Regions from separate parts of the Endobacterium panacihumi genome, predicted to be linked through region 3. Evidence: riboswitches for the same ligand, from Rfam matches in the RefSeq annotation. Region 3 holds a riboswitch; each other region holds the start of a gene.
What was found. A riboswitch is a leader RNA that binds a small molecule or an ion and turns the genes downstream of it on or off. The one in region 3 is predicted to bind cobalamin.
Positions count from the first base shown of each region.

Region 1: it holds a riboswitch for cobalamin, as region 3 does, so the genes downstream of both, ACRQ1B_RS20280 (DUF1636 family protein) here and ACRQ1B_RS11970 (CbtB domain-containing protein) in region 3, are expected to answer to the same signal.
Region 2: it holds a riboswitch for cobalamin, as region 3 does, so the genes downstream of both, metE (5-methyltetrahydropteroyltriglutamate--homocysteine S-methyltransferase) here and ACRQ1B_RS11970 (CbtB domain-containing protein) in region 3, are expected to answer to the same signal.

Region 1 is NZ_JBOZRA010000005.1:46,147-53,975, reverse strand. Features, by position in the region: gene cobD (threonine-phosphate decarboxylase CobD) at 1-1,028, opposite strand, end outside; gene cbiB (adenosylcobinamide-phosphate synthase CbiB) at 1,027-2,004, shown strand; gene ACRQ1B_RS20290 (cobyric acid synthase) at 1,988-3,445, opposite strand; gene cobO (cob(I)yrinic acid a,c-diamide adenosyltransferase) at 3,454-4,068, opposite strand; cobalamin riboswitch at 4,183-4,389, shown strand; gene ACRQ1B_RS20280 (DUF1636 family protein) at 4,492-4,911, shown strand; gene cobW (cobalamin biosynthesis protein CobW) at 4,934-5,971, shown strand; gene cobN (cobaltochelatase subunit CobN) at 5,971-7,829, shown strand, end outside.
Region 2 is NZ_JBOZRA010000006.1:253,959-261,787, forward strand. Features, by position in the region: gene ACRQ1B_RS23090 (LysR family transcriptional regulator) at 81-995, opposite strand; gene ACRQ1B_RS23095 (SDR family oxidoreductase) at 1,117-1,959, shown strand; gene ACRQ1B_RS23100 (pseudouridine synthase) at 2,007-2,858, opposite strand; gene prmB (50S ribosomal protein L3 N(5)-glutamine methyltransferase) at 3,246-4,157, shown strand; cobalamin riboswitch at 4,213-4,436, shown strand; gene metE (5-methyltetrahydropteroyltriglutamate--homocysteine S-methyltransferase) at 4,540-6,861, shown strand; gene msrB (peptide-methionine (R)-S-oxide reductase MsrB) at 6,932-7,339, opposite strand.
Region 3 is NZ_JBOZRA010000002.1:8,367-16,195, forward strand. Features, by position in the region: gene ACRQ1B_RS11950 (DeoR/GlpR family DNA-binding transcription regulator) at 1-714, opposite strand, end outside; gene ACRQ1B_RS11955 (GNAT family N-acetyltransferase) at 1,077-1,628, shown strand; gene ACRQ1B_RS11960 (hypothetical protein) at 1,655-2,071, shown strand; gene ACRQ1B_RS11965 (CbtA family protein) at 2,055-2,819, opposite strand; gene ACRQ1B_RS11970 (CbtB domain-containing protein) at 2,833-3,021, opposite strand; cobalamin riboswitch at 3,047-3,256, opposite strand; gene ACRQ1B_RS11975 (c-type cytochrome) at 3,335-4,207, opposite strand; gene ACRQ1B_RS11980 (c-type cytochrome) at 4,310-4,750, opposite strand; gene ACRQ1B_RS11985 (LysE family translocator) at 4,927-5,565, opposite strand; gene ACRQ1B_RS11990 (helix-turn-helix transcriptional regulator) at 5,694-6,377, shown strand; gene ACRQ1B_RS11995 (cytochrome b) at 6,411-7,025, opposite strand; gene ACRQ1B_RS12000 (metallophosphoesterase) at 7,290-7,829, opposite strand, start outside.

The DNA of each region.
Region 1 (7,829 bases), on a different contig from region 3:
GCTTTTGATACCAACAGTTTTTGCAGACGTTCCCAGCCCTCGCCGCAGGGCAGGCCGAACCGCATGTCATGGGGACGCTCAGTGAACGGGCGCACCAGAATGCCCGCCTCTCCGAGTTGCTCGAACAAGATGGCGGCCTGGTGATGGCGAACCAGCCGGAACAGCGTCGTGCCGCCAACCACATCCAAGCCGGCTTCCGTGAGCATGTCGTTCAATCGCGCCGCCTCAGCCTGCAGCGTTTGTCGCATGGTGTTCTGCCAGTTGCTGTCGGCCAGTGCGCGGGTGGCGACGGTCAGAGCCGGGCCGGAAATTGCCCATGGGCCGAGACGCGCCTCGATGCGACGCGCATCTTCGAGGGATGCCAAGGCAAAACCGAGACGCAGGCCGGCAAGGCCATAAAATTTGCCGAAGGAGCGCAGCACAGCGAGGCCCGGGCCAATGTCGCCTGCCACACTGTGCCCTGCCGGCATCACATCCATGAAAGCTTCATCGACCACCACAAGCCCGCCTTTTGCCGCCATATGGGCCGCAAGGCGCAAAAGGTCATGGCGTTCGATCAGCCGCCCATCCGGATTGTTGGGATTGACGACGAGAGCGAGATCGGCGGCAAACAGATTCTCGAAATTTCGCGTCTCTGTGAGATCAAAACCGGCGAGCCTCGCCATGCGGGCATGTTCGGCATAGGTAGGCGACAGGATGGCTGCTTTTGCACCGGGCGGCATGCTGCCACCGAACGCGGCCTCGACCAGAAGCGGTAGAAGGATCTGCGTGCCGGGTGCCGCCGCAACATTTTGCGCAGATGGAGCACCATAAACGGCTGCGGCGCCCGCTTTGAGTTCCTGCAGGGCCGACGGTTCCGGGAGACGCGAGAAAGCGGTGGAAGCGATGTCCGAATGCGGGTAGGCATGCGGATTGATACCGGTGGACAGATCGATCCAGGGTTTTGGCGCATTGGGAAAACGTGCCGAAGCTCCGGCAAGATTGCCGCCGTGATCTATTTTCGGGTCCGGTTCAACGTTTTGCTGCATGTTTTTTACGCTCGCCTTTTTCTCCCTGCTTATTGAACGGCTCTGCGGTTATCCGCAATGGCTGGTGCGGGCAATCGGCCATCCCGTCATTTGGATCGGTGCGTTGATCGGCGCACTGGACAAGAGATTGAACCGGGCGGACCAGAGTTTTGCGCGGCGAAAGCTGATGGGCGTGCTGGCACTGATCTGCATTCTTGGCAGCGTGATTTTTATTACCGGCATCATCAATTGGGTGCTGGGCACCTCATTGCTCGCATTGGCGATGCTTTCAGTGATCGCCTCCAGCCTGACGGCGCAGAAAAGCCTTGAAGACCATGTGTTGGCCGTGGCGAATGCCCTGGATGCAGACGGACTGGCGGCCGGGCGCAAGGCCGTATCGATGATTGTCGGGCGTGATCCCGACCAACTGGACGAACCCGCCGTCTGTCGCGCCGCAATCGAAAGTCTGGCCGAGAATTTTTCGGACGGCATTACCGCGCCGGCCTTGTGGCTCGGGATCGGTGGGCTCGCGGGAGGCGCGGCTTACAAGGCAGCCAATACGGCAGACAGCATGATAGGGCACCGCACCGAACGCCACGAAGCTTTTGGCTGGGCCGCAGCGCGCTTCGATGACCTGATCAATCTTCCTGCTTCGCGGCTGACGGCATTTCTGTTCGTTCTCGCCTGTTTTTTTGTGCCCGGTACTTCCTCGAAAAATGCATGGGCAACCGTGTGGCGAGATGCGAAAAGGCACCGTTCACCCAATGCGGGCTGGCCGGAGGCGGCGATGGCCGGGGCCTTGGGTCTGGCACTTGCCGGGCCGCGCGTTTATGGCGGCATGCTGGTGCCAGACCATTTTATGGGAGCCGGCGGACGGCGTGAGGCAACTGCAACCGACATCCGAAAAGCGCTGAAGCTGGGACGGGCCGCCGATATTCTGATGATCGCGCTATTCGGTCTGCTGGCGGTTGTCGGCTGGGTTATCTCGCGATCCTGAGCAGCGCCTCGATATCAAGATGTTTTTCCATATGCTGTGCCAAACGGTCCAGCACCTCATCGACTCCGGCTTCGTAATCGATATCCGATGCCTTGCCGCCGAGGCGTTGCAGCCATGCGGAACGCTGGCGGTCATCGGCAAAAAGGCCGTGGACATAGGTGCCGAAGACGCGGCCGCTTTTCGATACCGCGCCATCGGCATGCCCGGAAATGCGGGCAAAAGGCCGGTCGCAATCCGGTCCGATCGTCCGTCCAATATGCATTTCATAGCCGGCAAAGGAAACACCATCGGCGCTGGTTCCCGTTACCGCTTCAAGACGCTTGTCACCGGATAGCGTTGTCTCGACATCGAGCAGGCCAAGGCCTTCGACCGTTGCGGCCTCGCCTTCCATGCCATCAGGATCGCGCACCGTGCGGCCGAGCATCTGGTAACCGCCACAGAGACCAAGCACATAACCGCCGCGACGCACATGGCCAGCAAGATCGATATCGAAACCGGCGGCCTTGAAGGCGGCGAGATCGGCGATGGTCGCCTTCGATCCCGGCAAAAGCACAAGATTGGCATCAGCTGGCAGAGGCTGCCCCGGACGCACGCGCACCACATCGACATCCGGTTCGGCATCGAGCGGATCGAGATCGTCGAAATTGGAAATATGCGGCAGGACCGGCACGGCAATTCGAATTTTTGCCCCCGTCTTGTCGATGGCGAGGCTATCCAGCGCCAGAGCATCTTCTGCTGGCAGACGGCGGGCTTCGGAAAAGAACGGCAAAAGGCCAATTCTCTGCCAGCCGGTATGCGCTTCGATCATCGCCATGCCATCGGCAAACAGGGTGGGATCCCCACGAAACCGGTTGACGATGAATCCGCGGATCATCGCCGCGTCGTCGGTATCCAGCACCAGTTTGGTGCCGGAAATGCTGGCGATCACACCGCCACGATCGATATCGCCGATCAGGATGACCGGCACATCGGCGGCGCGGGCAAAACCCATATTGGCGATATCGTTGCCACGCAGATTGACTTCCGAGGCACTGCCCGCCCCTTCGACCAGCACGATATCGGCCTGTGATTTCAGTAGTTCGAAGCTTTCCATGACACGCGGCATCAGGGACGCCTTCATGCCCTGATATTCCGAGGCCTTCGCATTGCCCTGCACACGCCCCTGCACGACGACCTGTGCACCAACCTCGCTCTGCGGTTTCAACAAAACTGGGTTCATATGCACCGACAGCGGCACTTTTGCCGCCCGCGCCTGCAACGCCTGTGCCCGGCCAATCTCGCCGCCATCGGCCGTAACGGCGGCATTGTTGGACATGTTCTGCGGCTTGAACGGCTGCACCTTCAAACCGCGATTGGTCAGCGCACGCGCAAGGCCTGCGACAAGCAGCGACTTGCCGACATCCGAGCCGGTTCCCTGAAACATCAGCGCGCGTGCAGTCATGGCTTTTCTCAAAACTCGATGCCGGACTGGGCTTTTACGCCCGCTTTAAAATGATGTTTGACCAGCGACATTTCAGTGACCGTGTCGGCCGCCTCGATCAGCGCCGGCTTGGCGTTGCGGCCGGTGATGACCACGTGCAAATCTTCGCGACGGGCTTTCAACGACGCGATGACGGCGTCGAGATCAAGATAATCGTAACGCAGGGCGATGTTGAGTTCATCGAGCAGCAGAAGGCCGATGGTCGGATCGGCCATCAGTTCCTCGGCCTTGGCCCAGGCGCGTTCGGCAGCGGCGACATCGCGCTTCAGATCCTGCGTTTCCCAAGTAAACCCCTCGCCCATCGTATGCCATTCGACGCGATCGCCAAACAGTTCCAGTGCCGGGCGCTCGCCGGTTTCCCATGCCCCCTTGATGAACTGCACGACACCAACGCGACGCCCGTTTCCGAGCATGCGCAGGGCCAGGCCGAAAGCCGCCGTCGACTTGCCTTTGCCGGGACCTGTATTGACGATGAGAAGGCCCTTTTCGATGGTCTTTTCCGCCACTTCGGCATCCTGAACCGCCTTGCGGTTGGCCATTTTGCGCTGATGGCGCTCGGCTTCCTGCTGGTCGATATCTTTCATCTGTGTGCTCCCGTGGTGGCTGCTTGCGGCGAAGCGCGGACTATAGGGGATTCGTTTCGCGCGGCAATCCGGGCCTTCCATAAGAGCGTTTGCATTGACAGTGCAGGCACCGACGCCTAGGGAAAGGGTGACGGTCTTTTCCCGGCAACGGGAAAAGCTAAGAGGGAACGTGGTAACGTCGATTTTCCGGCTTCAAACCACGGCTGCCCCCGCAACTGTAGGCGGTTAGCCCCGCACCACGCCACTGAAAGCGATTTCGGGAAGGCGGCGATAGGGCGACGATCCGCAAGCCAGGAGACCTGCCGTCACAGACAAAAGAATCCGACCGGGCGGGGTGCTCCGGCAAGGATGTTTTCAAGGCACGGCAACCATCAGGTTTTCGCGCTCGGCACCCCGCATGTTTTGAACCAACGGGGTAGAGACTTGGATTTTATTCAGTCCAATGACAGGCAGCAAAACGACATCACGGCGGCAAAACCGTCGGTGACTATTTTTGTGTGCGCCAGCTGTCGTACCAGCGAAGGGTCCACGGAAGAGCCGCGGCAGGGCACGCACCTGCTCAATGCCACCATGGGTGCGGCGGCCGAGCAGGCCCCCGACATCACCATCAAGAGCGTCAACTGTCTTTCCAACTGCAAGCGTGGGCCGAGCGCGGTCATCGCAAGGCAGGATGGCTGGACCTATGTGTTTGGCCATTTGGCGCTGGAAAATGCCGCCGACCTGATCACCGGTGCCGAACTGATCGCCACATCCGCCGACGGCCTGATGCCCTGGAAAGGCCGCCCGGACTGTCTGAAACGCAACATGATCGCCCGTATTCCGCCTTTCGACTTCAACGCATAGACCGACATTCAGGAAAAAGCTCATGACCGCCAATCTCGCCCGTATTCCCTGCACCGTCGTCACCGGTTTTCTCGGCGCCGGCAAAACCACGCTTCTGCGCCACACATTGCAGAACCTTGAAGGCAAGCGCCTTGCCGTCATCGTCAACGAGTTCGGCGATGTCGGCATCGACGGCGAGATCCTGAAAAGCTGCGGCATCGAAAACTGCCCGGACGACAACATCGTCGAGCTGGCAAACGGCTGCATCTGCTGCACCGTTGCCGACGATTTTGTGCCGGCGATCGACAGGATTCTGGCGCTTGAGCCAAAGGTCGACCACATCCTCATCGAAACCTCGGGTCTCGCCCTGCCCAAGCCGCTCGTGCAGGCCTTTCAATGGCCTAGCGTGAAAAGCCGCGTGACGGTCGATGGCGTTGTCGCTGTGGTCGATGGCCTGGCTCTAGCGGAAGGCCGTGTCGCCGACGACATGGAAGCGCTGGCCGCCCAGCGGGCTGAAGACGATAGCCTGGATCATGACAACCCGGTGGAAGAGGTGTTTGAAGATCAGATCGCCTGCGCCGATCTCGTTATTCTCACCAAGGCCGACCTTCTGGACGCAAAGGGCCTGGAAATCGCCACCGCACATGTGACCGAACACTTGCCACGCGCCGTGCGCATCGTGCCGGCCGCCAATGGAGTCGTCGATCCGGCCGTGTTCATCGGCCTTGGCCTTGCCGTCGAAGACGACATCGAGAACCGCAAGACCCATCACGACGACGAACTGGACCACGAACACGACGATTTCGACAGCTTCGTGCTGGATGTGCCGGCAATTGCCGATCCGGCGGAGCTGAGCCAGCGCATCGCCGATGTGACGGCTGCCGAAAAGGTTCTGCGTATCAAGGGCTATGTGGAAGTGGCCGGCAAGCCGATGCGGCTTCTGGTGCAGGCTGTCGGCCCGCGCGTGAACCATTATTTCGACCGCCCCTGGGCTGCCAATGAAGAGCGTCGTTCGCGTCTCGTCATCATCGGCGAAAAGGGCATCGATGCAGCAAAGATCGAAAAGATCCTGGCAGCCTGATGCACATTCTCGCCACCACGTCTTCGTCGCTTGACGACCTGATCGAACCGGTCGATCTCGACCAGACGCCGGGCGACGTGGTGGTGCTGTCCTTTACCGACAGCGATCTGAACGGCATTGCCTCCGCATGGGCAAAAGCCGAGGCAGGCAGCGGTGGCGACACAATGCCGTCGCTCAGGCTCGCCAATATTTCCGAACTGCGCCACCCGATGTCGGTCGACCTTTGGATCGATAAGGTGGCGCGGTTCGCAAAACTCATTCTCGTGCGGGTTCTCGGCGGCCATGACCGTTGGCCTTACGGCGCCGACGAACTGGCCCGCATGGCGCGCGCGCGTGGCGTGACGCTGGTCATGTTGCCCGGCGAATGCAGCGAGCGCGATGCCAGGCTGGCGGCGGGATCCACAGTTTCGACGGAGGAACTCGACCGGCTTCTTTCGTATTTTCGCGAAGGTGGTCCGCAGAATTTGACGCTTCTGGCCACGCGGCTGATCAGGCTTGCGAGAGGCGAAACGGCTGATATGGCCGATGCCGTGAGCGTACCAAAGGCCGGGTTTTATCATCCCGGCCAAGGCGTCCTTGAAACACCCGATCCGCTTCTGTCCACGATGCCGGGGGCGGCCATCGTGCCGATCCTTTTTTACCGTTCCATGCTTCTGGCCAGTGACGTAGCGCCGATCGATGCCCTGTTCGACGCGCTGCGCGAGAAAAACATTCTGGCCGTTCCGGTCTTTGTGGCTGGCCTCAAGGACAAGACATCGCTGGCCTTTGTCGAAGCGGCGATGAACGGCATGAAGCCGTCCGCGATCATCACCGCCACCGCCTTTGCCAGCGGCGCGGATGACGAGGGCAAAACCTTTTTCGATCGTCTGGGCGTGCCGGTTCTGCAGGTCATTGTTGCCACCACACGACGAGATGCATGGCTCGAAAACCGACGCGGGCTGGGGCCTGCGGATCTGGCCATGCATGTGGTTCTACCGGAACTGGATGGGCGGATACTCGCCGGTGCCGTGTCGTTCAAGGATGCGCGCAACGAGGACGAACTGGGCTTTTCCGGCCTGATCAACCGGCCGGAGCCCGACCGCGTGGAAAAGGTCACTGAGCGCATCGCCAGCCTGTTGCGTCTGCAGAAGGCAGATCGGAAAGATCGCCGCATCGTCATCATCATACCGGACTATCCGGGAGCGCCGGGCCGCACCGGGTATGCCGTCGGGCTGGATGTGCCGCAAAGCGTGCTGGAAATGCTGATCCAGTTGCGGGATGCTGGTTACGAGGTGCGTGACATTCCTGAGGATGCAAGGGAATTGCTGCATCGTCTCGATGGAGCCGGCGAAAACTGTTTACTGCGGGATTACAGCGCGTTTTTCGAAACACTGCCACAGGAAGGGCGGGCAGCCGTGACGGGCACATGGGGAGAGCCGCAAGACGATGAAACCTTGCGGGATGGTGCCTTTGGTTTTCGTGCTGCCCGTTTCGGCAACGTAACCGTGACACTGGCGCCGGATCGCGGCCGGGAAGCGGATCGCCGCACGGATTATCACGATCCCGAGCGGCCGCCGCGACACGGGTTGATCGCCTTTGGTGCCTGGCTTCGGCAAAAGCTTGATGTGCATGCTGTGGTCCACGTCGGTGCGCATGGCACGCTGGAATGGCTGCCGGGCAAGACCGTCGCGCTCTCCCAAAACTGTTTCCCGGAAATCGTACTCGGCGGCCTGCCGGTCATCTATCCGTTCATCGTTTCCAATCCGGGCGAGGCAGCCGTCGCCAAACGACGGATTTCTGCCGTCACCATCGGCCACCTGCCACCCCCCTTGACGGAAGCAGGCTTGTCCGACGCGCAGAAAAAGCTGGAACTGCTGGT
Region 2 (7,829 bases), on a different contig from region 3:
CTCTTGCTGGCCGGAGTGGAATATGACGCTGTTTTTATACTTTCATTAGATTGATCGATTGTAAGCAAATCGGAGAAAAACTATCGATCCGCCGTGGCCCTGCGATCCACTCGCCTCAGCGTGTCGATAAAGGCCCTGAGTGGTGGCGGCACGTGGCGGTGGCCGGCGTAATAGAGCATCAGCCCATCCATCCACGGACACCAGTCTTCCAGAACGGGCACAAGTGCGCCGCTTTCGAGATAAGGGCCGGCGACCATCTGCGGCAGATAGGCGATGCCGAGTTTTTTGGTCGCGGCTTGCGCCATGGTTTCAAGATGATCGAGTGTGAGCGCGCCCGGCACGTCCACCACCACTTCCTGTCCGTGCCGCTCGAACTCCCAGCGAAAAAGCTTGCCGCTCGGCATGCGCAGGCGGATGCAGGCATGGTTCTTCAGGTCGTCAGGCACTTGCGGCGTGCCGCGCATTTCGAGGTATTGCGGAGAGGCGACGGTGATGAAACGGGCGCGGCCGCCAAAAGGCACACCGATCATGTCCTGCGGCACCGCATAACCGAGCCGGATGCCGGCATCGAAGCCTTCCGCGACGATATCGGTGAAGCGGCCATCGGTGACGAGGTCGAGGGTGATTTCGGGAAAACGCTCCAGAAATTCCGGCACGACGGTCTGCACCAGATGGCGGATGGCGGGTTCGCCGCCGTTGATGCGCAACACGCCGCTCGGGCGGCCGCGAAAATCGTCGATGACCGCAAGTGCCCGGTCGAGGCCGGAAAGGGCCGGTTGCAATTGCGATGCCAGCCGCTCGCCGGCTTCGGTCGGTGCGACGCTGCGGGTGGTGCGGTTGAGGAGCCGCAGGCCGAGCGTGGTTTCCAGCCCGCGCATCATGTGGCTGAGCGTGGAGGGCGACAGGCCGAGTTCATCGGCCGCCTTGCGAAAGCTGCGATGCGACACGATCGCCAGAAAGGCATCGAGATCGGATAGGGACGGGCGTTCAGGCATGCTGGTCATTCATGGGTAAATTTCACCGGTTCATGCAGGTTTGAACGGATTATAACATCAATGAGATGGGTCTATCTATCCCCTGAAGGCGGCGATCATGCCGTACAAGAAGGAGAAGATCATGGCTGACGCGACCAACAGAGAACAACAAACCTGGTTCATCACCGGCACGTCTTCCGGTTTTGGCCGCATCCTCACCGAAAAACTGCTGGCACGCGGTGACCGCGTGGCGGCCACCCTGCGCAAGCCGGGCGTGCTGGACGACCTCAAACAGCAGCATGGCGACCGGCTGTGGATCGCCTCGATGGACCTGACGGATGTGGCGGCGGTGAAGGCGACGGTTATCCAAGCATTTGCCGAACTCGGCCGTATCGATGTGGTGGTTTCCAATGCGGCTTACGGCCTGTTCGGCGCCGGCGAGGAGGCCAGCAGCGAGCAGATCCGCCATCAGATCGACACCAACCTGATCGGTTCGATCGAACTGATCCGCGCTGTGCTTCCGCATCTGCGCGCGCAGGGCGGCGGACGCATTCTGCAGGTGTCGTCGGAGGGCGGGCAGATCGCTTATCCGAATTTCTCGCTTTATCACGCCACCAAATGGGGCATCGAAGGGTTTGTCGAATCCGTTGCGCAGGAAGTGGCACCTTTTGGCATCGGCATCACGCTGGTCGAGCCGGGTCCGACCAAGACCGATTTTGGCCGTGGTCTGGTGAGCGCCGAACCGATGGCGGAATACGAAGATACGCCGGCCGGTGCGGTACGCCGTGGCGTTGCCGATGGCAGTTTCGAGATTACCGGCGATCCGGAAAAAATGGTGGATGCGATGATGGTCGTGGCCGGTGCGGCAGAAGCGCCAAAACGGCTGGTTCTCGGCACCAGCAGCTATTACGCGATCCGGGCGGCCTTGCAGGAACGGCTGGCGGAACTGGAGGCGCAGAAGGCGGTGACCTTGGCGATGGAGTGAGGGCACGCGAAAACCACGTGGTTACCATGTGTGTCACTGGGAAGGCATCACCTTCCCATTCCGCTCAATTGCTTCAAGCCCGACAGTTCCTCCTCGGTCAGCGCCCGCGTCGTGCCCTTTTCCAGCTCACCCAGCAAAAGCGCACCGATCGCCACGCGCACCAGTCTCAGCGTCGAGATGTCGAGGCTTTCCAGCATGCGGCGGATCTGGCGGTTCTTGCCCTCGTCGAGTTCGATCTCAAGCCACGCGTTTTTGTCTCCCTCGCGCAAAAGCTCGACGCGGCGGGCGGATAAAAATTCGCCGTCATGGGTGACACCCTTGCGGAGTGCTTCCAGCATGGTTCTGTCGGGCAGGCGGTCGATCTGCACGTGATAGGTTTTCGCCACGTGGGTTTTCGGGTCGAGAAGCGCATTGGCGAATTGCGTGTCGTTGGAAAAGAGCAGCAGTCCTTCGCTTGCCTTGTCCAGTCGGCCGACGGGGGAGAGGTGGGCCTGGTCGTGGCCCTTGAGGCAATCGTAGACGGTCGGGCGGCCCTGCGGATCGTGGCGGGTGGTGACGAGGCCGCGCGGCTTGTTGAGCATCAGGTAGACGAATTGCTCCGCCGTCACCGGTTTGCCATCGACGCTGATTTTTGCCGTCTTGAGATCGACCCAGGCTTCGGTGTCGGTGATCGTTTGACCGCCGACCGTGACGTGGCCATTGCTGATCAGTTCTTCGGCCTGCGTGCGGGAGCAGAAGCCGAGTTTGGAGAGGGCGCGGGGCAGGGTGACGCGCTGGCCGTCCGGCTTTTTGGCGGGGGTGCGGGACTTGCTGGGCGTGGATGGTTTTGCGGCCGGTCTTGATGCCGGTCGTGATGCCGGCCTAGTCGGCCTTCCGGGGCGCTGGCGGGTGGGTTTCATGCGGCGGTGCCTCTTACCGATCTCCACCCTTGAGGGGGAGATGTCACCGAAAGGTGACAGAGGGGGGTAAGCAACGGTGCGGCAGATGGTTTGAAAGCGGCATTCGCGCCAGCATTACACCCCTCTGCCCTGCCGGGCTGCCGGGGTTGAACCACGGGTCTCAACCCGCTCTCCGAGCCCCCCTCAAGGGGGGAGATCGGCTGGGCGCGGCCTCCCGATGCCATATGGGGCCCGACCGGATCGGTATGCTTCTTACTCATAAACCCGGCAATCCTGCTTGAATGGTTGACCTTAGCGCCCTTGCCATTCTAATGCCGGTTCCGTCCAGCCTCCAATGGCCGAAGACGATAAAACAATTGCCATTCCCCAAAGAGAGACCGCGCGACCATGGCCGATATCACAACAGAACTGGTGACGCTTCGCGATTACTGGCGTTACGCGATCTCGCGCTTCAATGCCGCCGAGCTTGGGTTCGGCCATGGCACGACGACGGCCGGCGACGATGCTGCCTTTCTTCTGCTCGACAGCCTGAATCTGCCGATCGATACGCTGGATCCGTTTCTCGATGCGCGCCTTCTGCCGGCCGAACGCCAGTTGCTGGCCGAGCGTATCGAATTGCGGGTGACCAGCCGCAAGCCGACCTCCTACATCACCAATCACGCCTATATCCAGGGCGTGCGTTTCTTTGTCGACGAGCGGGTGATCGTGCCGCGGTCGCATATCGGCGAAATCCTGTTTTCCGAATATCTCGGTGAAAACGGCTCTTCCTTCCTGCCCGATCCCCTTCAGGTGACGAGTGCCGTCGATATCTGCACCGGCTCCGGCTGCCTTGCCGTGCTGGCGGCAAAGTTTTTCCCGAATGCGGAGATCGATGCCGTCGATTTGTCCGGCGATGCGCTGGAAGTGGCGAAAATCAACGTGACCGACCATGAGGTTTCGGAACAGGTCGCGCTCTACAAGGGCGATCTTTTTGCGCCGCTGGCGGGAAAAACCTATGACCTGATCATCACCAATCCGCCCTATGTCGACCATGCCTCGATGGCCGGTTTCCCGGCGGAACATCAGGCCGAGCCGGCCATGGCGCATGATGGCGGTGAGGATGGTCTCGATCTGGTGCGAAAGATCCTCGATGACGCCGCCAATTACCTCAATCCCGAGGGCGGCATGCTGTGCGAGATCGGCTCGGGCCGCGAAATTCTGGAGGAAGAATATCCGCATCTGGACTTCTTCTGGGTGGAGACGGCGGAATCGCAGGATGCCGTGTTCTGGATTTCGGCCGAAGCGCTCGGCGTCGAATAAAGAATAAAAGATATAAGCATATCTTTATATCGCTTGACGCGATGATCGCGCTGCGGCATGGTTGCCGCATCGTGGTTCTGCGGGCATCTGCCCGGAGCTAAGAGGGAATCCGGTGCGATGCCGCAAGGCATCCATGCCGGAGCTGCCCCCGCAACTGTAAGCGGCGAGCCGCCATCCGATGGATGTCACTGGAGAAAATGCCTGAAAGGGCGCTCCGGGAAGACGGGATGGCGGTGACGACCCGCAAGCCAGGAGACCTGCCTCGATCGATAACGTCCACGGGCGGGGTCTCCCGGTGTGCCGCATTTGCGACCGGCACGCCTGTGCCCGGTCGTGATGGCGCCATGCCGCAAACCTTGCCCATAACCTCGGGGTCAAGGAAATGACTGTTTTTACTGCCAATCTCGGTTTTCCGCGCATCGGAAAACATCGCGAACTGAAATTCGCGCTCGAAGCCTATTGGTCGGGCAAGGCCGACGCGAAAACGCTGCTCGACGTGGCGCAAAAACTGCGAGCGGAAAACTGGGCGCTCCAGAAGAACGCCGGCATCGACATCATCCCGTCCAATGATTTTTCGCTTTACGACCATGTGCTCGATACGGCCGTGATGGTCGGCGCGGTGCCGGAAATTTATGGCTGGAAGGGCGGGCCGGTTACGCTCGATACCTATTTTGCCATGGCGCGCGGTGCTGAAGGCGAGGGGCATGGCGATTGCGGCCATGCGCATCATGGCGGTGTTTCGCAGGGCGTGCCGGCGCTGGAAATGACCAAATGGTTCGATACCAATTACCATTACATGGTGCCGGAAGTGGTGGAGGATCAGGCTTTTGGGCTGACCTCCGCAAAGCCGGTCGAGCATTTTATCGAGGCCAACGCGCTCGGGATCCGTACACGGCCGGTTCTGCTTGGTCCGGTGACGTTCCTGAAGCTCGCGAAGGCGCGCGGTGCTGCCTTCAAGCCGCTCGATCTGCTGCCGCGCCTGGTGCCCGTCTATCTCGAGCTGCTGCGGCAGCTGGAGGCGGCAGGCGCCGACTGGGTGCAGGTGGACGAGCCGATTGCCGTTCTGGACCTGACGGAGGGCGAACGCCACGCCTTCACGACGGCCTATACGGAATTTGCACGCGCCGTGCCGGGCATCAAGATCATGCTGGCCAGCTATTTTGGTGCTCCTGCTGATAACCTTGCAACACTGGCCACATTGCCGGTGGCGGGCCTGCATGTGGATCTGCTGCGGGCGCCGGAACAGCTTGCGAACGTGCTTTCTGCAGTGCGGGCGGATAAAATTCTGTCGCTCGGTGTGATCGACGGCCGCAATATCTGGCGTGCCGATCTTGCCGCCGTTCTGGACCGGCTGGAGCCGGTGGCGAAACAGCGGGACAATCTGCAGATCGCGCCGTCCTGCTCGCTGCTGCATGTTCCGATCGATCTTGCGCTGGAGACGGCGCTGGATGCCGAATTGAAGACGTGGCTTGCCTTCGCGACGCAGAAGCTGGACGAGATTGCCACGCTCGGTACGGCGCTTGGTCACGGCCGGGATGCGGTGTCGGAGAAAATTGCCGATGTTTCGCAGGCGGTGGCGGCGCGGGCCGTCTCGCCAAAAGTGAAGGACGCGGCCGTGCAGAGGCGGCTGGCCGGCATCGATGCCGCAATGAAGCACCGTCACAGTCCGTTTGCACAGCGTCGTGCATTGCAGTCGCAAGCGCTGCCGCTTTTCCCGACCACCACGATCGGCTCCTTCCCGCAGACGCCGGAGGTGCGCAAGGCGCGTTCGGCGCATGCCAAGGGGGCGCTGAGCGACCTGCAATACGAAACCTTTATCGAGAAGGAGACGCAAGCGGCGATCCGCTGGCAGGAGGAGATCGGGCTCGACGTGCTGGTGCATGGCGAGTTCGAGCGCAATGACATGGTGCAGTATTTTGGCGAAAAGCTTTCCGGTTTCGCCTTCACGCAACATGCCTGGGTGCAGAGTTACGGGTCGCGTTACGTGCGTCCGCCGATCATCTTTGGCGACGTATCGCGGCCGCAGCCGATGACGGTGCGCTGGTGGTCTTACGCGCAATCACTGACGGACAAGCCGGTGAAGGGCATGCTGACCGGGCCGGTGACCATCCTGAACTGGTCTTTTGTACGCGATGACCAGAGCCGCAGCGAAACGTGCCGGCAGATTGCGCTGGCCATCCGTGACGAGGTGGCTGATCTGGAAAATGCCGGCGCGGCGATGATCCAGATCGATGAGGCGGCTTTGCGTGAAGGCCTGCCGCTGAGACAGAAGGATTGGGGCATCTATCTCGACTGGGCGGTGGAGAGTTTTCGTCTGTGCGCCAGCGGCGTCGGGGATGAGACGCAGGTGCATACCCATATGTGCTATTCGGAATTCAACGACATCATCGGCGCGATTGCCGCCATGGATGCCGATGTGATTTCGATCGAAACGTCACGTTCGAAGATGGAATTGCTGGATGCGTTTCGCGATTACGATTACCCGAACGAGATCGGTCCGGGCGTGTATGACATCCATTCGCCGCGCGTGCCGGAGATCGGCGAGATGACAGCGCTGCTGACGCTGGCGCGCGGCCGGCTGGGCGACCGACAGATCTGGGTGAACCCGGATTGTGGATTGAAGACGCGCAAGTGGGACGAAGTGCGCCCGGCGCTGGTGAACATGGTGGCGGCTGCCAGAGCCCTGCGCACCGCCGCCGGCTGAACCGGCCGGCGATCATTGAAAACCCGGAAGGCGGCCCGCAAAGGCCGCCTTTTGTCTGTCGCGCAACGGGTCAGGCCGTCTCGAACACCATGGCGTGGCCGTTGATGCAATAGCGCAGGCCTGTCGGTGGCGGACCGTCCGGGAAGACGTGGCCGAGATGGCCGTTGCAATTGGCGCAGCGGATTTCCGTGCGCACCATGCCATGTGTCGTGTCACGCAGTTCGATGACGGCATCTTCCTTCACCGGCGCGAAATAGCTCGGCCATCCGCAGCCGCTGTCGAACTTGGTGTCGGAGATGAACAGCGGTTCATCGCAGGCGGCGCAGCGGTAAAGACCCTTTTCCTTGCTGTCCCAATAGGGGCCGGTGAAGGGGCGTTCCGTACCTGCCTGGCGCAGGATGTAGTATTGTTCCGGCGTCAGTTGTTCACGCCATTCGGCATCGCTTTTCTCGATTTTCGCGGTTTTGACATCGGACATCGCCGGTTCCTTTCTGTTTTGTCTTTAGATAGGTGCGGGCTGCTTCGACGAAAAGTGCTCGAATGATCGGAGAGGGCAGGAATCATCATCGCCCGCCCTCCCGTTCCAAGACACGAAAAACGGGTGTGCAGTAACAACAAGCATTATTGTGCACTGCAGCAAGATCCCTGTGCCAATTTGGCGCACGGGCTTTCAATGCGGGGGAATGGCGGTTTTGCCGTGCACAATGCCGGCGAATCAGGCAGGATTTGCAGGGTTAAGGGGAGATGGAGATTGCGCCGCAAAGGTGCGATCGATAGGGGTGGAAGCTGGGCTGCTGGCCCGATTTTTTCGATTAAGCATGAAATTAAGCGCGTTAAGCGGATTTAAGCATGGACTGCCGACAGAATTTTGCCGCAATTCTGTCCGGGGTGAAATACCCGCGTCTCCTATTCATTCAGTAAAGCCTAAAAAAACAGAGGATGACTTTCTTTGTAGTCAAAATATTCAA
Region 3 (7,829 bases):
GATCTCCGGCGAGGGACAGCGATCGGTGATGAAGGTATGAACCTGGTCAACATGACCCATCCTGACCGGCGCCGTGCGCTCGAACTTGGAGGCATCGGAAACAAGGATGACATGCCTGGCATTCGCCATGATCGCCTGGGCGACCTTCACCTCGCGAAAATCGAAATCAAGCAAAGCCCCATCCGCATCAATGGCGGACACACCGATGACCGCGTAATCGACCTTGAACTGGCGAATGAAATCGACTGCGGCCTCGCCCACAATACCACCATCCGAACCGCGCACGACCCCGCCGGCAATGATCACCTCGATCGAGGGATAAACGCGTAACCGATTGGCAACATTGATGTTGTTGGTGATCACCATCAATTCACGATGATCGACAAGCGCCTCGCCTACGGCTTCCGTGGTCGTGCCGATATTGATGAACAGCGACGAATTATCCGGTATGATCTGCGCTGCCGCCCTGCCGATTGCCTGCTTCTGCACAGCGAACATAAGCCGGCGCGCATCATATTTGACGTTTTCGTTTCCGCTCGGAAAAACCGCACCGCCGTGAACTCGGTTTAGGGCCTTGCCGTCACAAAGATCATTCAGGTCTTTACGGATGGTCTGCGGCGTCACCTGAAAGCGCTCAGCCAGGTCATCGACCAGCACTTTTCCCTGCGTTTTGGCGAGTGCCAAAATTTCTTCCTGCCGGCTGGATAGGTGCATGGCTCCCCTCCTTTTCGTTTTCTTTCATTTTAGAAAAAAACGAAGGCGCGGCAAGAAAATTCGAAATCTGGACCGGCCCCAAAAATCGTGGTGCTTTCTTGGCCGGAGAGCCTGACCTTTGCCACATCGCAACAGAAGAAACACAGCGATCACGCTGCAAAATCACCGTTGACAAGTGGAAGAATCGGGCGCATTGATGCCGCCATGATCACGAAGCTATCCACCGCCCGCTCATATTTTTGGTCGTACCTTTAAAGGGCGGCCAGACAGATCATATTGTCACAAAAGCCGCCGTCAGGCGGCTTTTTGATGAAAACAGCGTCCTGACGGCAACCCTCTCGAAAAAGCCAAGGACGAACACCATGCCAACCCTGTCATCGACGATCTCGGATCCGCTGAAACCGGCACATCTGCTGCCAGCCAGCCAGATCAGCCTTGCCGACGCTGCGCCCGCTCGCCCGCCGGTGGTTGCCATCCGCGCTGCCCGCCGCGCCGACCTGCCGCAACTCGGCGAAATGATCACGGCGCTCGCCACCCATCACAATGATGCTTCCGCCATCACCCCGGAAATCCTCGAGCGCGATCTGTTTGGCCCGGTGCCGTGGATCACCGCTCTGGTGGCAGACGGCGGCGAAGGCCTGATCGGCTACGCCATTCTGGTGCCGTTGTACCGCGCTCAGGAGGGCAAGCGCGGCATGGATCTGCACCATCTCTTCGTGCGCGAAGGCCATCGCGGCCACGGCATCGGCCACCATCTGGTCACCCGCGCCCGCGACCTCGCCCGCAATGCCGGCTGCGATTATCTTTCGGTCGGCGCCGCGACCGGCAATTTCGCCGCCCACCGATTTTACGAGCACATGGATTTCAAACCGCGGCCGGTAACAGGCATGCGATATACGCAGGCGCTGGCGTAAGAACTGCGGAAACCGGCGATCTCTCCTTGGCTGGGATCGCCGGACTGTTGCAATTACTACGACGACCTTCGTCTTCCGATTCAGTCTTTTCCAGTCAATACTCGACAACGACCACCCCCACCCGCTCCGCGATCTGGCACCAGATCGCCAAGCGCCCGGCGAATATCGCGGCTATTGAGATTGAGACTACGTCCTTTCGGAATCCCTTGCCGCTCAATCTTCGCCCACGCTGCAGCCCGAAACGCGGCAGCATTGCTTTCATGGTATGCAAGACAATCGGCCCCGACAGGATCGGAACCGATCAGAATGCGAAAGGCACGGCGATGCACGAAGCAGGCCGCGCCATGGTCGCGGTCATCGGAGAAAACGGCAAAACTCAGCGCATCGAGATCGTCACGCCAGACTGCCGTGTTCCTTTCCATCACTTCACGCGGAAGGACTGAGACGCTTCAGGAATGTGCCACTCAGCGCACCCAAAAGTGCCCAGAAAACAAAGCTTGTGACGGTTGCCACGACGATGAAGCGACGCTCCAGTTCGAGCGGCGCCAACGGCTCCACGCCGGTCGGCGGCAATGGCGCGCCCACCACATGCGGTGCCGCGATGAGGACGACCGCCAGCACCGCAGCCCATGGCTCACGCCGCAAGACCAGCAGGCCGATACCGGCAGCCGTCGCGATGGCCGTGGCAATCCACCATGTCTGACGGGCGGCAAGTTCTGCAGCCGGGCTGCCTGGCAATTCCGGCGGCAGCCCCACCATCGGCGCCAGCATCACCGAGGCAAAACCCGCCACGCCGAAAAACAGCCCGGTGCGCCAGCCCTGTGAGACGTTCGCCATGGACAGCAAGGCCGTCAGCACAAGCGAATAGCCGATCGCGGTCAGCACATTGGCGCCGAGCGTATAGGCGGTGCGCTCGAAACCGTCGGCGGGTGCCCACCCCTCACCGTGATCGTGACCGGCGGCATCATGCCCGTCACCTTCCGCCGCGGTTGCGGCATGATCGTGGGCGGGCGTGCCGGACGCATGCGTATGTGCGTCAGGCGCCGCGCTTTCCGGCACGGCCGGCCCTGCATTCTCATAGGTTTCGGCCTTGAGGATCAGCGGCTCGGTGCCGACCATCTGCATCAGCGTGATGGCAATACCTGTTATGATCCCCACCGGGACGGCGGAGAAGACAATAGCTCTGAACATATGGTGGCTCCCCTCAGTGGCAGGGGAAAGCGTTGGCATGACGGACGTCATGCGCAGCATTGTGAACGACTTCGAGATGGGAAAAACCCACGAAACCGATCACGAAAAGCCCGAGGCAACCGGCCATGGCGGATTGCACCAGGTTGGATGTTCTGGAAGAGACGGCCGGTTTGGCCGCGGTATCAGTGGTCTGTTTTTGCATGATGGAACCCCTCGTTGCACATGCGTTGCTCACATTTGCAATGGCAGGTCTCCTGGCTCGCAGGTCGTTGTCACGAAACTGGCCTTCCCGGTTTCCCAGTGGCCGTCATCGTCCGGACTCGCCGCTCACAGTTGCGGGGGCAGCCGCGAATGAGGAAATCTCCCTGTCGCGTTCCCTTTTCATCCCCCTGCATTCACTTGAGAAAACAGGAGGAACCATTGCGAGGCAAGTTGTGCGCCCGGCATTTGCGGGTGTCAAGGTGCGGTTGCACCGGCACGGCTGCACACCGAGGAAGCATTTTCAGAGGACGGGATTATTTCCCCGGCACTGCTTTCAAGTAGGCAGCGATGGCTTCAAGGTCGCTCTTGGGCAGATGCGCAATGTTTTTCTGCACTTCCACCATCGATCCGCCAACACTGTCGAAATCGGGTGTGAAACCGGTTTCGAGGTAGTTGACGATGTCGTCCTCGCTCCAGGCGCTGATCCCTTCCGAGGTCGAGGTAATGCCGGGCACGCGGCCATCGCCTTCCGGATTGAGGCCACCCGCCAGCCAGGCGCCGGACTCGAAACCGCCCAGCGCATTGCGCGGCGTATGGCATTCGCCGCAATGACCAGGACCTTCGACCAGATACTGGCCGCGCTTGACCTGTTCGGACGCATTTGCGAGCGCTACCCGCGGACCGTCATCGAAATAGAGAAACTTCCAGCCACCGACGGCAAGCCGGATATTGAAGGGAAACGGCAGGTCGTGGCCCGGCGCCACATTGGAACTGGCCGGCAAGGACTTCAGGTACGCGAAAAGGTCATTGACGTCTTTTGGCGAAAGCCGCGCATAGGACCCATACGGAAACGACGGATACAGATGCTCGCCACTCGGGCCAACACCACGCGTCATCGCATTGCCGAATTGTGCGATTGTCCAGCCACCGATCCCGGCCTGACTGTCGGAGGAAATGTTAGGAATATGGAATGTGCCGAAATCGCTCGGCAAAGCCCGACCGCCCGACATGATCTTCAGCGCATCGCCTTCAGCACCCGGCGCAGCATGGCACCCGGCACAGCCGCCCGCCCAGAACAGCTGTTCGCCATTGGCCAGATCAGGACTGCCGAGATTGGCCCAGTGGCTCTCCGGCTGCGGATCGGGTGCCGTCAGCGAATAAGCACCGCCGAGACCTGCCGCCCCCATAACAACCACTGCCGCCACGATTTTCGTGAAGGTCGATGCCATGTCATTCTCCTGCCGCAAGGCGTCACGGCAGCCGGGTCAGTACCCGGCTGCCGATCGCAATCAACGCTTCAGACGGTAGGTCTGGTGGCACTGGCCGCATTCGGCGCCCAGCGTCTGCATGGCATTCATGACGCCGGCGACATCGGTCGGTGCTGCCGCCAGAACAGCATCGGCATCCGCGGCCAGCTTCAGCGACTTGGCACGGAAGTCGGACGGATTTTCCCAGATCTTTGGCGAGGCTTCGGTATCATGGCCGGTTTCGCTGCCGACCGGGAACTGGTCGGGAAATGCCTTGGCCGACGTGCTGATCGTCGTCAGTGCGGTCTTCACGGCTTCCGCGTCGAACGGCTTCTGTTCCTTGGCGATAGCGGCAAGTGCGCCCATGGCACCACCGATCGCCTTCATGCCGGCCTGACGTTCGACCTGCGGTTCGGCAGCAAAAGCCGAACCGAAGCCAAGACAGAGTGCCACGGCCGTGGCGGCCAGAGTCTTGATATACATTAAAATCTCCCGGTTTGATCGGCCCGCATCACACGCAGCCGAAAGATCTGCGCTGGGAGAATGACAAGGCCAAACGACGGAAAGAAGTCACGTTTCCGTCAGGCTACCAGAGATGCTGCGATTATCCGTTGACACTGCGTTCACCAGATAAATACGGCAAAACCACTCAAGTTAGCTCATACGCCGCCCTTCACGCCTTCCCAAAGGGTCACCACCGACACGACAACCAGCAGCAGGCCGGCGCCCCGGCCAATCCAGATGGTTGCTGAGGCATTGCCGACGACCGCGGCGCGGGCACGCCCGGCAGCGACCGCAAGGCTGCCGTAAATCGCCAACTGGGTTGCTGCCGTCATCACCGCCATGATGGCGGCCTGCGGTGCCAGAGGACCGAAATCGGGACGTAGAAACTGCGGATAGATGGCCAGCATGAAAAGATAGTCCTTTGGATTCATCAGGCAGGTGACCGCCCCGCGCCGAAATGCTTCCCAATGAGAACGGCTGTCTGCCGGACCGACATGATCAACGATGATCGCGCTGCGCATCAACGTGACGCCGATCCACGCCATGTAAAGCGCGCCGATGATCAGCAGTGGTTTGAACAGGACCGGCATGAAACTCGCCAGAAGGCCGACCCCCAGCGCGCCATAAAGCGAATGCACGATCCCGCCCAGCATGATACCCGCCGTGGCGGCGAGCCCGGAGGCGCGGCCCCGCGTCAGCGCGTTGGCCAGAACAAAAATCATGTCCATGCCCGGCACGATGATGATGCCGAAAAGCAGCGTAAAAAACAGCCAGAGATTTTCCGTATAGGTCATGTCAGTTGCCACCCTTGTTTCGGCAAAACGGCAGGTTTGAAAAACCTTGTTTCACCACCCGATTTGCGGCTCTATACGACCACGCTCCTGACACCGTTCTGTCAGGAGCGAAGAGGCTGGGAAAGAAAATGCGCAAGGCGTCGCGCCTGTTCGAGATCATCCAGATCCTGCGGCTGGCCAAAGGGCCGGTGACCGCAGCCATGATTGCCGAGCAGCTGGAAGTGACGGTACGCTCGATCTATCGCGACATCGCGGCGTTGCAGGCCATGCGCGTGCCCATCGAGGGCGGCCGCGGCATCGGTTACATCCTGCGGCCGGGCTTTACGCTGCCGCCATTGATGCTTTCGATCGAGGAGACGGAAGCGATCGTCGTCGCTCTGGCGCTTCTGGAACGGACCGGCGACAGAGAGCTGAAACAGGCGGCACGGCAGGTCAGCCGCAAGATTTCGGCCGTCGTGCCGCAACCGCTTGCCAGCACGTTCAGCAGCAATGCGCTGCATGTCTGGGGCAGCACCGCGCCGGCCCCTGAAGGCGCGGATCTTGCCATGCTGCGGCGTGCCATTCGAGACGAACAGAAACTGCATCTGCGCTATCGCGATGAAGAAGGCCGGGCCAGCGAGCGGACGATCCGGCCGATTGCGCTGATCTATTATTCGCAGACCGCCAACATCGTCGCATGGTGCGAGTTGCGTGCGGCGATCCGCAATTTCCGCACCGACCGGGTGGCGGATTGCCGCCCTGTCGATGCCTTTTTTACCGGCGATGGCGAGCGCCTGCGAAAACTGTGGGTGGATGGCTGGCAAAACCAGTGATCTGTCGCAGGCGCCGCTTCAGCCCGCGTACCGTCAATCCTTGGCGTGATTGTTCGGCATCATGGCTTCGATCGTGTCATCCTTGTCGATGAAATGATGTTTCAGCGCAAAGGCCACGTGCCCGGCCACGACGATCAGCAGCGCCCAGGACAGGAACCAGTGGGCGGAAACAAGGTAGGGCGTCAGCTCCGGATTCTTGGCCCCGAGGCCCGGAATAGTGAACAGGCCGGCGACCGGTATCGGATAACCTGCCGACGACGAATTCCACCAGCCCGAAACCGGCACGGCGATCATCAGGAAATACAGCGACCAATGGCCCAAATGCGTGAACGTCTTCATGATCGCCGGCATTTCGCCAAGTGGCGGCGGGCTGTGGAACAGACGCCAGACGATGCGAAGGGCAATCAGGAACAGGGTCGTGGTGGCGATGTTCTTGTGCAGCGTGATTGCCCAGACCTTCTGAGCCGTCTCGATGTCGTTGACGCCGTAATGCAGCATGGCGCCGCCGTAATAGCCGACAACCCAGGCCACGATGATGATCGCCGCCATCAGCCAGTGAAAAAACTTCGATGTCGGGTTGAAATTTCGGGCCGTCGAAGCCCTGATGGGCGCCTGCGTAAGCGGTCCCGAGTCTACTGTGCTGGCCATATCGTGCCTCCCGGACAGATGGATCTATTCATCAATAAAATCTCTGTAAATTATAATATTCACGACAGTACGGATTATTGATTTTTGACAAAATTGCAAAAAACCAATAAAAACGCGGCCGTTACTTGCAATAATCATTATTAAACGACATTTTACTTCCGCCAAGGGTGTCAAAAGGTCGCTGACAATCGTCAAGGGCACGGCAGCAAGCCCGCAGCATCATCGAAGCCCGGCTGAATAATCGCAGTTTTTCTAAAAAAACCGTCAAAGCGGCAGGGTGCGGCTTTCTTCACGGCCATGGCCGGTGATCTCGATCCGGTCGCTGAAAATATCGACGACGGCAAAGGCGTTTTCGTCCGGCGTGTCGACCATGCCCTTGAAGTTGACGAACCAGGTTTTTCCCAGTTGCCCGAGGTTTCCGGTGTGCTGGTGGCCGTTCAGGTATGCAACGACATTGCTGTAGGATGCAATCAGCGCAGCCACTTCGGCACTATCCCAGAGATTGTGGTCGCTGTCCGGATAGAGCGGGTAATGGCCCATGATCACGACCTTTTCGCCATCCCATGCGGCGCGGTCGAGCACGTCTCTCAGCCATTCAAACTGGACGCCGCTGATACCAGCATTCCAGTCCTTGGCATTGATCGCGCCATCCGCTTCAAGGCCGGCCAGACGATTGATCGCCGATGCGCGACGTTGCGGATGATGCGCGGTGGCAAACAGGCTCTCCTCGCAGCCGTCCATCACCACGAACCGAAAACCATCCCGGCCGAAATGATGATAGGGCGCCGGCATGCGCAGCTTTTC